4 regions of the Rhodococcus sp. PSi06 genome follow, and region 1 is predicted to be linked to each of the others. Evidence: riboswitches for the same ligand, from Rfam matches in the RefSeq annotation. Region 1 holds a riboswitch; each other region holds the start of a gene.
What was found. A riboswitch is a leader RNA that binds a small molecule or an ion and turns the genes downstream of it on or off. The one in region 1 is predicted to bind S-adenosylmethionine.

Region 1 (3,443 bases):
TCGACGGGATAGAGCAGGATTTCTCGGTTGCAACCTGGCTCTGCATGGATGTGTTGGACCGGTTTGCCTCCGCGGGCGACGCAGTCGGCTACTGGGTCGAGTACATGCGGGGCGGTGAGTCGAATACAACTGAGCAAGACGATTCAGAATCGATCGACAATGACGACGCCGCACTTGCTGTTGCCGTCTGACATCCCGGATTCCCCTGCCGGGCAGCGTGCCTCGACTCTGTGCCAATTGCTGGCAAGCCAGCATTTCGCCCGGGCAGGGTAGTCCTCACAGCGAGCTTTCGGATTCCAGGACGGCTTCGGCAGCAGCCGCAATGGCGTCGCCGATGCGGTCTCGATTTCGATCGATGAACAGTTGATCTCGCGAATACAGTGCACCGTGCTCGTGGTTCGGTCCGTCTTCGACTGCGCGCCTCATCACCTCGAGTCTGGCGATGACGATGTCAGAGAGTTCGTCGGCCCGAGGGGTGGGATACGTCGTGAAAATCCGGCGCAGCCTGTCCCACCGGTCGGTGTCTGGCTCCCACCCTCCGTCGGAAAAGTTGTCGTTACTGCAAAGCGGCGCGAATCTGTAGGCGAAATAGGCCATGTCGTCGATGCGTCGTCCCGGTCCGGCTTCGTCGAAATCGATCAACGCGACAGCCACGGAACCGTCGAAGACGAAGTTGTACGGAGCTGCATCCCAGTGACAGATCACCTCGGGTTCGACGCCTTCGGGAAGGTGTCGAGCATGGCCGTCCGGCAACTGCAGACCGATGGTCGAGTCGTGCAATTTTCGTATGATGCGGGCAGCACTCTCCAGGGCATCGACACTACGAATGGCCGCGGGCATCGGGTAGTTGCCGGCAATTCCATGCCGGTAGGTGAGTACTTCCCGACCCTGAGCATCCATCCCCAAGAAACGCGGAGCGTGGGAAAAACCCCTGTGCTCCAACTCTTTCAGAAGGCAGTGCACGGCAGGCGAATGGTCTCCCGCCGTTCGACGCACCGTCTCGGCTACCCGGTGAACGGCAGTCCTGTTGCCCCCGTGCAAGGGAATTTCCGCGTCGTCCCGCATACTTCTACACTCTCACGTCGATGCAGAAGCGCACCGGAAATCAGCGTCGATCTCCACCCCGGTTGGCAACTGCGCCGAGCCTCTCGTAGTATCGGTAACCGTAGGACCATCCAGAGCGACCGAGAGACCTGGCTCTATGACGTCGCAGCAACCCCCCGACTCGTCGGGTGAGGGTGCTACCGCCGGGACCGATGGAGGAATGCACGTGAATACCCGAGTCGCCTCAGGTTTCGTCGACGGATGCCGTCGGCTGCATGTCGATCTGTGCCGTCTGAACGGTTCGACCTGTCTCAGCTGACATTTCAGCACCGTACATTTCGACACCACCTCATCATCTGCACCAACTCCTTCCTGGGCACACGTGGCTCGGACGCGGGAGTTCTCGTGCGATCGACAAGATACCGGAGACACCCACGTGTCCACTCGCCCTGCACTTTTGGTGGCCGGAGTTCTCGCCGCCACCGCCACACTGCTTGCCGGATGCGCCGGCAGCGCTACCACCTCGGCTGCCGATGCCGGACCCCCGCAGTCCGGCGGCACGCTGCGTTACGGCCTGTCCGGCGCTCCCACCTGCTCCGACCCGGCCCAGTCCGGCACCAACCAGACGATCTATGTCACCCGGCAAGTGGTCGACTCTCTCACCGACCAGAATCCGGAGACAGGAGAGATCGAACCGTGGTTGGCCGAAAGCTGGGAAGTCGGTCCCGAGGCACGGTCTTTCACGTTCCAGCTGAAGGACGGTGTGACGTTCAGTGACGGCACGCCGCTCGACGCCGCCGCCGTAAAAGAGAATTTCGACGCCATCACCGGCACTCTCGGTGCGGCCAAAGCGCCTCTGGCTGCCAGTTACCTGACCGGATATCAGGGTGCAACCGTCATCGATCCGCTGACGGTCCGCATAGACTTCGCGGCACCCAATGCACAGTTCCTGCAGGCGAGTTCGACGCCTCAGCTCGGAATTCAATCCAGCGCGACGTCGGCGCAGTCGGCAGAGTCACGGTGCTTGGGTACCAACATCGGATCGGGACCGTTCACCTACGCGGACTATCAGCAGGATCGCTCCGTCACGCTGGCCAAGCGATCCGGATATGCCTGGGGCTCTGCGGCGTTCGGTCACACAGGCGAGGCCTACCTGGACCGTGTCGAGTTCACCATCGTGCCGGAGTCGGGTGTACGTACCGGCAGCCTCTCCTCCGATCAGCTCGACGCCGTCAGCGACGCACTACCGCAGGATGCGCCGCAGATCGAGGCGACCGGTGGCCGGATCCTGACGGCCCCCAACCCGGGCGTTCCGTTCGGCATTCAGCCCAACGTCACCCGCGGTGCGCTTCGGGACCCCGCCGTCCGCACAGCCCTGGTACCGGCGATCAACCGTCAGGAACTCGTCGACACCGTCCTGGGACCGGACTTCCGGACGGCGACAAGCACGTTGGCCAGCGCCACTCCGGGCTTCGTCGAACTCGCCGATGTCACCTACGACCCCGAGAAGTCGACATCGCTGCTCGACGATGCGGGGTGGACTCCCGGTGCAGATGGGATCCGCGAAAAGGATGGCGAGAAGCTGAGTTTCAAGGTCATGTACTCGGCCGTGTTCGCCGGCAATCAGGCAATTCTGGAGCTGACCCAGCAGCAGTTGCGTGCGGTGGGCGTCGACCTACAGCTCGAGCTGGTCTCCAATTCGGAGGCGACGGCACGGCAGGGCACGAAGGACTACGACGCGACGTACTACAACAGCACCCGCGCCGACGGCGACATTCTGCGTACCTCGTTTGCGGTGGACGGACGAAACCTGAACGCGCGCGGCCCGATCCCTGATCTGGATGCATCGTTGACCGATCAGCTCGGGGCCACGGACGTGCCGGCGCGCAACGGAATTCTCGCTACGGCGCAGCAGCAGGTGCTGGACAACGGCTTGTGGATTCCCACAATCGAGCTTTCGCAGGCGGTCGGCGCGGCGTCGAAAGTGCAGGATCTGAATTTCGAGGCCTCGGCGCGGCTGCAGTTCTTCGATACCTGGCTGAGCGCATGACCCGCTACATCGGACAGCGGGTACTGCAAGCAGCGGCCGTGCTGTGGGCGGCGTTCACCATCTCGTTCATCGTGCTGTTCCTGCTGCCGTCGGACCCGGTCAGTCTTGCCGTGGATTCGGCCGGCTCGGGTACCCCGGCCGACGCTGCAGCCATCGCTGAGCTGCAGGCTCGTTACGGTCTCGATCAGCCGGTGCTGGTGCAGTACTGGCACTCGCTGGTCGGTGCCGTGCAGGGTGATTTCGGATTGTCCATCGCCACCGGTCAGCCGGTGACTACGGCCATCCTCGACGCGGTGCCCAGCACACTCGGCCTGGCGGGGACGGCCCTGGTGCTGGCCGTCGTATTCGG
Region 2 (3,443 bases), on a different contig from region 1:
GATGACGAGTTCACCGACCTCACCGACCTGGACCGGAGTGCCCGACGCGTCGACCACCGCCAGGTCCCAGCCATCGAGGGGCAGACCGATGCGGACCGGACCCGTCCCGTCCATGATCGCCGCGCATGCCACGACCGTCGCTTCGGTGGGGCCGTAGGTGTTCCACACCTCGCGTCCCTCGACGGCGAGCCGCTCGGCGAGCTCCGGGGGGCATGCTTCGCCGCCGAAGATGAGCAGTCGTACCGCTTCGAGTGCGACCGCCGGCCACAGCGACGCCAGGGTCGGCACCGTCGAGACGACACTGATGTCGCGGGAGACCAGCCAGGGACCGAGGTCGAAGCCGGACCGCACCAGCGAACGCGGTGCCGGCACCAGGCAAGCGCCGTGCCGCCACGCCAACCACATCTCCTCGCACGACGCGTCGAACGCCACCGACAGGCCGGCGAGCACTCGGTCGCCCGGGCCCAACGGATCCTTCTGCAAGAACATGCGCGCCTCGGCGTCCACGAACGCAGCCGCGTTGCGATGACTGACCGCGACGCCCTTGGGAGTGCCCGTCGAACCCGAGGTGAAAATGACCCAGGCGTCGTCCTCGGGAGTGGGCGGTCGCCCGGCATCCTGGGGGACATCCTGCTTGGGGGCGGTACCGGCGGCGATACCGCCTGCGGTGACGATGGCCGTCACCTTCGCCTCGCCGAAGACCAGCTCGGCTCGCTCCTCGGGATCGTCCGCGTCGACCGGTACGTACGCGGCACCGGCCGCGAGGATCGACAGAATGGCGACGTAGAGGGAGAAGGAACCGGACGGCATGCGGATGCCGACGCGATCGCCGCGCCGGACGCCGGCATCGGCGAGCCACTGGGCGCCCTCGGCGATGTCGTCCAACAATTCGGAATAGCTGACCGACACGGCACCGTCGTCGATGGCGGGGGCGTCGGGAAAACGATGGGCCGTATCGCGGAGAACGTCGATGAGCGTCCGGGCGGGCGGAGCGAGAGACGAGCGAAGAAACACCGCCGGTGCAGGCGCGGTGTCCGCGCTCGAACCCGGCAGATCGTTCTCTTGATGCACAGACAACCGGGCGTCCTTCTCATTCGTTTGCAAGCAACTCTGCGGTGGCAAGTGACTCTGTGGTGCTGGTGAGCAGCAGCGTCGTTGGTTATCTCACGTTCTGTTGGCCAGCAGGTGAACGAGCGCGTGTTCCCACCGCGGAAATCCTACTGCGGCTCGTGGCCGAGTCCCGGCTTGACAAAACTGCAGCGAGTTTGTCATTGTCTTTTCCACGGTCACGAGTACCAGCATCGAGCCCCGGCTTGCTGGTCGGCAACCCTCCTTCGCGGCGGGGTGCTCCGGGTGACGACCAGGCTGCAGCCGGAAATCCGGTGCGGCAAGCGCGGACTCGTTCAACACAATCTTCGGTTGCGGGTCCCTCGAACGTGAGGGCTTGATCTGTCATGACATCTGTACTCTCCCGTCCCTGCACTCCTTTTGCCCCTGTTTCGGGCACGGATCTGCAGGTTCCCCTGGTGCAGGGCGGCACCGCCGCGTACGCGAACTTCGACTACGCGGCGAGCGCGCCGGCACTGTCCGCGGTGACCGATCGAATAGCGGAATTGCTGCCGTTCTACTCGAGTGTGCATCGAGGGGCCGGCTACGCATCCCGCGTCTCGACGGCAGCTTACGAGAAAGCTCGGGTGACCGTCGCCGATTTCGTTGGTGCGCAACTGGATTCGGTGGTGGTGTTCACCCGCAACACCACCGACTCGCTGAACCTGCTGGCTGCGTGTGTGCCGGGCGAGACAGTGGTACTCGATATCGAGCACCATGCGAATCTGCTGCCGTGGCGCGATCGCCGGGTGGTGGTGGCCGCGTCCACACTGGCCGAGACCATCGACCGCCTGGATGCCGAGCTGGCCGCGAAACCCGCTGCACTGCTGGCGATCACGGGTGCATCCAATGTCACCGGTGAAGTCCTCCCGATCGAGCAGCTCGCCGCGCTGGCGCATCGGCACGGCGCGCGGATCGTGGTGGACGGTGCTCAGTTGGTTCCGCATCGCCGTATCGACATCGCCGCCCTCGACGTGGACTACCTCGCCTTCTCCGGACACAAGTTGTACGCACCGTTCGGAGCGGGAGTGCTTGTGGGAAAACGTGATTGGCTCGACGTCGGCACGCCGCACCTGGCCGGCGGCGGAGCGGTGCGCAGGGTGAGCATCGAGCACACCGACTGGGCCCCGGCCCCGCAGCGGCACGAGGCAGGCACCCCCAACGTGCTGGGAGTCGCCGCTCTGGCCGCGGCCTGCGAAGCCATCGCGGGATTCGACGACGCCGAGCTGCAGGCTCACGAACACGAATTGTCGTCCCGGTTGCGGACCGGCCTGGCGGCACTGGACGGCGTCGAATTACTTCAGGTGTGGGCCGACGCACCCGACACCGTCGGCATCGTCACCTTCACCGTGGCCGGACGCGACCCCGGCGAGGTGGCTGCGTACCTGTCCGCCGAGCACGGAATCGGCGTTCGAGACGGAAAATTCTGTGCGCATCCGCTGCTGAGCCGGCTCGGGCACGCGGACGGCGCGGTACGAGCCAGCATCGGCCTCGGCAGCTCCGCCGCCGATGTCGACCGACTCGTCGACGCCCTGGCCGCCCTGGTCGCGTCGGGCCCGAACTGGCATTACGAAGAGGACGCCGGCTGGTGGAATCCCGTGCCGGATCCTCGGCCATTCCCGGGCCTGGTCGACGGGGCGGCCGGGGTGGGTGGGCCCCGCGCGGCCGGGGTTGGATCCCCGTGCACCCCCTCGGACGGTTAGCATGGCTTCATGACCATGAGTGTCGTGTGGCAGGGCAACCGTCACTGGTGCAACAGATATGTGGATCTGTGCCGCACGGCGTCCGGGTCGTGTTCGATTTCGGCTCCGCTCCGACCGAATGCGTTCTCCGACTTCTAGAACCAGGACACCACTCATGTCGCACAATCACACCCGCATCGCCGTCGAATTCGATTCGATCTGGTCCGAACTGACCGTGGCACCGGACGCGGACGTTGTCCGAATTCAGGCTTCCGACCTGCGGGAAGCGCAGCAACAACGCGCAAGGCTGCGCGCCGAAGCCGTCGAACGCGGCGAATCCGCCGAAGGTACCGCGGTGTTCCTCGACCTCGAGATCCATATCGCGGCCGACGCTCGCACAGCTCGTCGCGAGTTCGCCGGTCTCGACGCGCCGACCAGCCCGTCGTCCATCCGCTACGTCGGCACTCCGTCGGGGTTGGCCAGTCTGATTTCCGACGTCACCGCGGCCGACGTGGCCGACGGGGTCACGTTGCAGGTCCACGGCGATGTGGATCGGCAGTCGACGTTCCTGGGCTCCGAGGTACTCCCGCTGCTGGGATCGCGCGGCACCCGCTTCGATATCGACATCGTCGACGAGGTCCTCGGCGAATCGAA
Region 3 (3,443 bases), on a different contig from region 1:
CGCTTTCGCGGCCTCCCTCGCGTGGTTGTCCGGAGAACTTGACATCGGAATCCCGCCGTTGATCGGCATCGTGGTAGCTATTGCACTCACGATGGTTCTGCATCGACGTGGCGCGGCGTCAGCGCACGGATCCCTGGCCGCTTAGGGTTGTCGACACTCCACCGCGAAGCCAGTGTCCATCGAAGAGAGGTAGCCGACGCCGATGATCATCACGGGATTGTTCTTCGCGGAGTACGCACGAGTCAGCGAGGACATGCTCGACATCCTCGGCGGTGTATGGGATACCTGCACCGTGCCGCGCGATACCCGCATGCTCGAATGCCGGCTGGTCGCGTTGCTACAGACCGGGCCCGACGACATCGGTAAGGACTTCCCTGCAACGCTCGAGGTGCTCGACGCGAAGGGCGAACACATCGTCAATCAGCGAGGCCTTCAGATCCCCGGCACCGGCTTCACCGGCGAGAATCGGTTCTGGTTCCTGCCGATGCAGATGGTGTTCCGCGACGAAGGACGGCACAACTTCATCCTCAGCGCCGGTGGAGCCACAGCAAGCGTCGGGCTTCGTATCGCGTTCGGTTAATCGAGCGGTAAGGGGCTTTCGGTCAGTTATTAGAGCGCCCGCAGCCGGGACAAGACGCCTCACTGCAGCCGACCCACTCAGCGGGACAACGCGTGCAGGGTCGCCTCTCCCGCCCGATATCCCGCCTCGAACAGCCATGGCCACTCGGAGAAATCCTCGGGTTCCACCACTACGGTCTCCACACCACCGTTTCCCCTCCGCTTGGGCATGTTCTCGGGATGCGCGGGAAACCGTTCTTTCAAATAGGCCGGCTCGAGGCTCTGCCGAAAGATCAGCCACGTCCGCGGCGTGAAGCCCACTGCCTCAGCACGTTTCGCGACGTCGATCCACGCCTCACTGTTCGCGTAACCACCCGCGAGCACCAGCCTCTGGGTCTCCAGCATCGGGAACACCCCGAACCATATCGGCGGATAGCTCAGCAGCGTCTGGCACCAGGCCCGACGACGCTCCGGCGGAATGGGTTCCCATTTGGCTTGTGCTATTTCGAGTCCGTCATCTGCAGACATTGTTCACCTCGTCCTGGAGGTGCGAACCTCCATCGACTTGCGCACCCGCGGTTGCGGGATGCGCCGGTTCTTCCCCTGGGGCACCCCTGTCGATGGAGACGGGGTTGCCGGACAGCCGGCCAGGTACCTACGGCTGTCGCTCTTGAACCTTCCTCGACAATAGCCGAGGGGTACACCTACGACAATCCTGTGGGTCAGCGGGGCACTTCGACGAACGCGCCTCTTGTTTGCCGATCGGTGCGGTGCCGCGGTGGGGACCGAATGAAACCCTGTGATGACCGGGCAACACTCCGGCCGAGGTTCTCGACGTACATCGGACATCCGTCATCATTGACGCGTGATCAAACAGGGAAGTTGTTTTGCTTTGCTCGGCATTGTGATCGCGGTGCTGGGTCACGCAGTGACGGGAACTTTGGGGTACTCGGCGTACGTCTCCGGCGAATCGTTCTATGGACCCGACACCACGTTGGGGCCGTGGGTACGACCCGTCGTCGCCGCGTCGACCGGCGCCTTGATCGGCATGTTCGCAGGGCTGGCGCTGCACCTGTGTGGCTACCGATTCATCGTCGAACCTTCTCGGCGCGTGGGGCTCGTCGTCGTTGCCGGTCTGGTCGGATTGACGCTGGGGATGACGCCCGTACTGATTCTGGTCGGCACGAGCTTCTCCGGTTCGAGTTCGGGCGTATCGCCCGACTACTTGCTCCCGATCTATGCAAGCACCGCAGTTTTCGCTTATGTACTCGGAGTCGCCTCGGTTCGATTGCTGCTCAGAGCAACTCACGATCCGTTGCCATCTCGGACGACCAAGGTTGTGGCTGCCTTTCTTCCGATTGGCGGTGTCCTCGCCACCCTCGCCGGCATGGGGATTGCCTGGATTCTCGGATTTTCCACGACGGCATCCACCTTTGTCGCCGTGATCGTGGCGGTGCTGTGCATACTCGCGGCAACCTTTGCACTCGCGCGAGCGTGGGCGTTGCGCACGACAGCGTAGAAACTCGAGAATTCGTCACGCGCGCGACCATCCCACCACCCTCGGTGTGAATGGCGAACACACCCTCAGCGCCGATTGGGCCACAGCGAGCGTCGCGCTTCGTATCGCATGCGGCTCACACAGGGCGACCAGAATGCGGACTCCGCAGCGCACCGCTTCCCGCGTAAACAACGCTGCACTTAACTACACTTAAGTGCATCAAAGTACATTAAGATGGTCGTTGCTGTATTTTTGCAAGGGAGGCGTTGATATGTCGTGGCCGCCACACGCCCGAACAACCAAGGATTGGCAGCCTCGGCATCGTCAAGGCTCGAAGGCAGACCGCACGCTCGATCGAATCGAGGTGTCGATCCCTCCTGAGATCAAAGACCTTGTCTTTTCGCCGTCCAACGAGACCGCTCAGGCGCAGGAAGCTGCGATCATCGCGGTGGCTCGTCTCGAAGCGGGATTCGGCGAGCATCTCGCGCCGCTCGCAGATTTCCTGCTCCGAAGCGAATCCGTGGCATCATCCAAAATCGAGAGTGTCGACGCCGGTTGGCATGCGTTCGGTCGCGCACTGGCCGGGGGCAAGGCGAGCGCCGATGCCAAATCTCAACTCGCTGCAATACACGCGCTGAGCACGATGGTCGACGCTGCGGGCCGTGGACCGATGTCGCTCGACACCTTCCTCGACGCACACCGACTTCTCATGGCTCCCGATTTCTACACTGCGAAAGACAGTGGCGCACTGCGTGATGTGCAGAATTGGATCGGTGGCAGCGACTACACACCCATAAATGCGCTGTACGTTCCACCGCCGCCGGATCTCGTCCCCGAACTGATGGACGACTTGCTGGTGTTCGCGAACCGCACGGACATGCCGATCATCGCTCAGGCCGCGATCGCTCACGCACAGTTCGAGTCCATCCACCCGTTCACCGACGGCAACGGCCGAATCGGACGTGCATTGATCAGCGCGGTATTCCGCCGGCGCGGCCTGACTCGTCGAATCACCGTTCCGTTGGCCTCGGCGATGCTCGCCGACACGACTCGGTACTTCTCCTTCTTGACGGGGTACCGCAGTGGACAGGCGGACAAGTTCGTCCACTATCTGGCGTCGGCCGCTGTGCACGCAAGCGAAGCGTCAGCGGAGTCGGCGCACGCTCTGTCGGAGCTGCCGGGTGCGTGGAAACACGTAGCAAAACCTCGCGCCAATTCTGCTGACGAAGCTCTGCTTGCCCGACTGCTGGAGGTGCCGATCCTCAACGCAGACATGGCGACAGAGATCACCGGAACAACCGATGTCAGCGCGTATCGCGCACTTGGTCGACTGACCGAGGCAGGCATCTTGGAGTTGATTTCCACGAGCAAGCGAAACCAGATATGG
Region 4 (3,443 bases), on a different contig from region 1:
GGCGTGGTTGAGTGAAGCCGCCAGCGTCTGGGCGTCCTCGGCCACGTCCATCAACCGTGTCTGCAGGCCGGGCACCACCGAAGAGCCGGCCGCGCCGATCAGGAAAACCAGGAGCAGAGCCGTGATCGGATTGTGTGCCGCTGCGACGAACAACGCCAAGAACACGGCAGTTGCGGCCAGACCGACGAAGGTGCCCCTGAGCTGGAAGCGGTCGGCCAGCCAACCACCGACATAGTTGCCGGCGACCATGCCGAGCCCGTAGATCATCAGGGCGAGCGGAACGAGTGCGCGAGCGAGGCCGGCGACATCGGTCAGCGTCGACGCGATGTAGGTGTACACCGCGAACATTCCACCGAATCCGACGATTCCGACGAACAGGGTCATCCACACCTGGCTTCGGCGCAGTGCACCGAGCTCGGTGATGGGGCTGGTGGTCGGCATGGCGTCGAGCCGGGGCATCCACACAGCCAGCGCCGCGACGGTGAGGGCACCGATGACCGCCACGAGAGCGAACGCACTGCGCCACCCCAGAGCCTGTCCGATCCAGGTTGCCACCGGTACGCCGACGACGTTGGCGACCGAGAGACCCATCATCACCATCGCGACGGCTTTGGCGCGTTTTCCTGGTTCGGCGAGGTGTGCGGCCACCAGTGCGGCCACTCCGAAGTACGCACCGTGCGGCAGGCCGGCGACGAATCGTGAGGCGACGAGCTCGTTGAAACTGGGTGCGAACACCGTGCCGAGGTTGCCCAGGGTGAAGGCCACCATCAGCACCAGCAACAACATCCGCCGGGGAACTCGGGCAGCCAGGGCAGCGATGGTGGGAGCGCCGACCACGACCCCGAGCGCATAGGCGGAGATCATGTGGCCCGCAGAAGGCTCGGAAATCCCCATCGTGGTGGCGATGTCCGGCAGCAAGCCCATCGACGCGAATTCCGTCGTGCCGATGCCGAAGCCGCCGATGGACAGAGCCAACATCGCGAGCTTGCGGCGGGTCGAGTGCGGTCGATGACTGACACTCAGGCCACTCGACACCTTGCCGCGCACAGCGCTGACTCGGGAAAGAGCGGAATCGGTGACAGTCACAGCGGTACTACCTTCGTTTCGATCGGGAACGTGAACGGCGAGATCGGCGGCGTACAGAATCGATTCAGCACAGCGCATCCCAGTAGGGGAACAGCCGACTCGACCATTGTCTTCCCTCTACCCTCCAGTTTTCGAGCCGAAGAGCGGTGATTGTCCTCACCCGAGCAACTGCCGGGGCCCTTCTCGGCCGCCGGGCCAAGCCCTTGTTCCTGTGGCGCGTCCGTACCCGCTAAGATTTCCGCCAGGTCATGAGTGCCAGCATCGAGCCCCGGCTTGCTGGCCGGCAACCCTCCAGCCGCGGTGGGGTGCCCCGGGTGAACGACCGGGCCGATCCTGCATGCAAGTGCCGAATCGACAAGCGCGGGTCCGCAAGAAGCGGACCCACTGAATCTTCGGCCTCCAGGGGCCGAGGCCTGTCAGGAGGTTTTCTCATGTGTTGCTGTACCGATACGCCCCGTAGCGCTCGACCCCTCGAGCATCATTCGACATTCGATTTCTCTCGTACCGACTTGTTTCGGACGAACTCGTTTCAGAAAACGGAGTATCAGCAGCCATGACAGATTCGAACCCCGACATCGTCGACGCCACCGGAGCACCGACCGAGGATCCGTTCACCGATCCCTCTGCCAATTGGAGTTTCGAGACCAAGCAGATCCACTCGGGTCAGACGCCGGACGGCGCAACCAACGCGCGCGCACTGCCGATCTACCAGACCACCTCGTACACGTTCGACAACACCGATCACGCGGCCGCATTGTTCGGACTCGCCGAGCCGGGCAACATCTACACCCGCATCATCAACCCCACCCAGGACGTTGTGGAGCAGCGCATCGCCGCTCTCGAAGGTGGCGTCGCAGCATTGTTGGTCGCGTCGGGTCAGGCAGCCGAGACCTTTGCCATTCTCAACCTTGCGGAGGCGGGCGACCACATCGTCTCGAGCCCGCGTCTGTACGGCGGCACCTACAACCTCTTCCACTACACCCTCCCCAAGCTGGGGATCACCGTCTCGTTCGTCGACGATCCCGATGATCTCGAGCAGTGGCGGGCCGCGATCACGCCGTCGACCAAGGCGTTCTACGGCGAATCGATCTCCAACCCGAAGAACGACATTCTCGATATCCCGGGAATCTCCGCGGTAGCCCACGAGAACGGCATCCCGTTGATCGTGGACAACACGGTGGCGACGCCGTACCTGCTGCAGCCGTTGAAGCACGGGGCAGACATCGTCGTGCACTCGGCGACCAAGTACCTGGGTGGACACGGCACGGCGATCGCCGGCGTGATCGTCGACGGTGGCACCTTCGACTGGACTCAGGGCCGTCACCCCAACTTCACGACCGCCGACCCGAGTTACCACGGTGTGGTGTTCGCCGATCTCGGCGCTCCCGCATTCGCGCTCAAGGCACGCGTACAGCTGCTGCGCGACATCGGCGCAGCTGTCTCTCCGTTCAACGCCTTCCTCATCAGCCAAGGAATCGAGACGTTGAGCCTGCGCATCGAGCGGCACGTGGCCAACGCACAGAAGGTGGCGGAGTTCCTGGCCGGCCGCGACGACGTCGTCTCCATCAACTACGCCGGACTCGAGTCGTCGCCGTGGTACCAGCGAGGCCAGGAATTGCTACCCAAGGGACAGGGCGCAATCGTCGCGTTCGAGCTGAAGGGTGGCGTGGACGCGGGCAAGAAGTTCGTCAACGCGCTCACACTGCACAGCCACGTCGCTAACATCGGTGATGTGCGCTCACTCGTCATCCACCCCGCATCCACCACCCATTCCCAGCTGACTCCCGAGGAGCAGTCGGCATCGGGTGTGACGCCGGGTCTGGTTCGTCTGGCCGTGGGAATCGAAGGAATCGACGACATCATCGCCGATCTCGAAGCCGGCTTCAGCGCGGCGGCATCTTGAGCAACAGCTGCGACACAGGCGTTCGTCCGGAGGCGGTTCTTCCGTCTCCGGACGGGCGGCTGGGCACCATCGACATCGGCGGTCTCGACCTCGAGAACGGTGCTCACATCCCCCAGGTGACCGTCGCCGTGCAGCGGTGGGGGGAGCTCGCCACCGACCGCAGCAATGTCGTGCTCGTCGAACATGCCCTGACCGGAGACTCGCACGTGTCCGGCCCGCCGGACGCGGATCATGCGCTGCCCGGTTGGTGGAACGGAATGGTCGGACCCGGGTGTCCCATCGACACCGACGAGTGGTGCGTGGTTGCGACCAACGTGCTCGGTGGATGCGGCGGCACCACCGGGCCGAGCAGCATCTCGCCCGACGGCACACCGTATGGATCGACGTTCCCCGACATCTCGATCCGCGACCAGGTCGCGGCGGAGGCAGCTGTCGCCGACGCCCTCGGCATCGA

Region 2: linked by a shared signal. The riboswitch ahead of ACFI9K_RS07470 (aminotransferase class V-fold PLP-dependent enzyme) and the one ahead of ACFI9K_RS18950 (ABC transporter substrate-binding protein) in region 1 are both predicted to bind S-adenosylmethionine.
Region 3: linked by a shared signal. The riboswitch ahead of ACFI9K_RS23060 (mandelate racemase/muconate lactonizing protein) and the one ahead of ACFI9K_RS18950 (ABC transporter substrate-binding protein) in region 1 are both predicted to bind S-adenosylmethionine.
Region 4: linked by a shared signal. The riboswitch ahead of ACFI9K_RS05310 (bifunctional o-acetylhomoserine/o-acetylserine sulfhydrylase) and the one ahead of ACFI9K_RS18950 (ABC transporter substrate-binding protein) in region 1 are both predicted to bind S-adenosylmethionine.

What each region holds. Positions count from the first base shown of each region.
Region 1 is NZ_JBHNYO010000014.1:173,094-176,536, reverse strand. It holds gene ACFI9K_RS18960 (hypothetical protein) at 1-191, shown strand, start outside; gene ACFI9K_RS18955 (phosphotransferase) at 277-900, opposite strand; SAM riboswitch class I at 1,169-1,263, shown strand; gene ACFI9K_RS18950 (ABC transporter substrate-binding protein) at 1,481-3,094, shown strand; gene ACFI9K_RS18945 (ABC transporter permease) at 3,091-3,443, shown strand, end outside.
Region 2 is NZ_JBHNYO010000004.1:189,474-192,916, forward strand. It holds gene ACFI9K_RS07465 (Pls/PosA family non-ribosomal peptide synthetase) at 1-1,071, opposite strand, end outside; SAM riboswitch class IV at 1,285-1,400, shown strand; gene ACFI9K_RS07470 (aminotransferase class V-fold PLP-dependent enzyme) at 1,455-2,810, shown strand; gene ACFI9K_RS07475 (hypothetical protein) at 2,965-3,443, shown strand, end outside.
Region 3 is NZ_JBHNYO010000021.1:22,845-26,287, reverse strand. It holds gene codB (cytosine permease) at 1-145, shown strand, start outside; gene ACFI9K_RS23065 (DUF6941 family protein) at 203-580, shown strand; gene ACFI9K_RS23060 (mandelate racemase/muconate lactonizing protein) at 658-1,086, opposite strand; SAM riboswitch class IV at 1,115-1,234, opposite strand; gene ACFI9K_RS23055 (hypothetical protein) at 1,424-2,077, shown strand; gene ACFI9K_RS23050 (Fic family protein) at 2,328-3,443, shown strand, end outside.
Region 4 is NZ_JBHNYO010000003.1:125,847-129,289, reverse strand. It holds gene ACFI9K_RS05315 (MFS transporter) at 1-978, opposite strand, end outside; SAM riboswitch class IV at 1,331-1,453, shown strand; gene ACFI9K_RS05310 (bifunctional o-acetylhomoserine/o-acetylserine sulfhydrylase) at 1,640-2,989, shown strand; gene metX (homoserine O-acetyltransferase MetX) at 2,986-3,443, shown strand, end outside.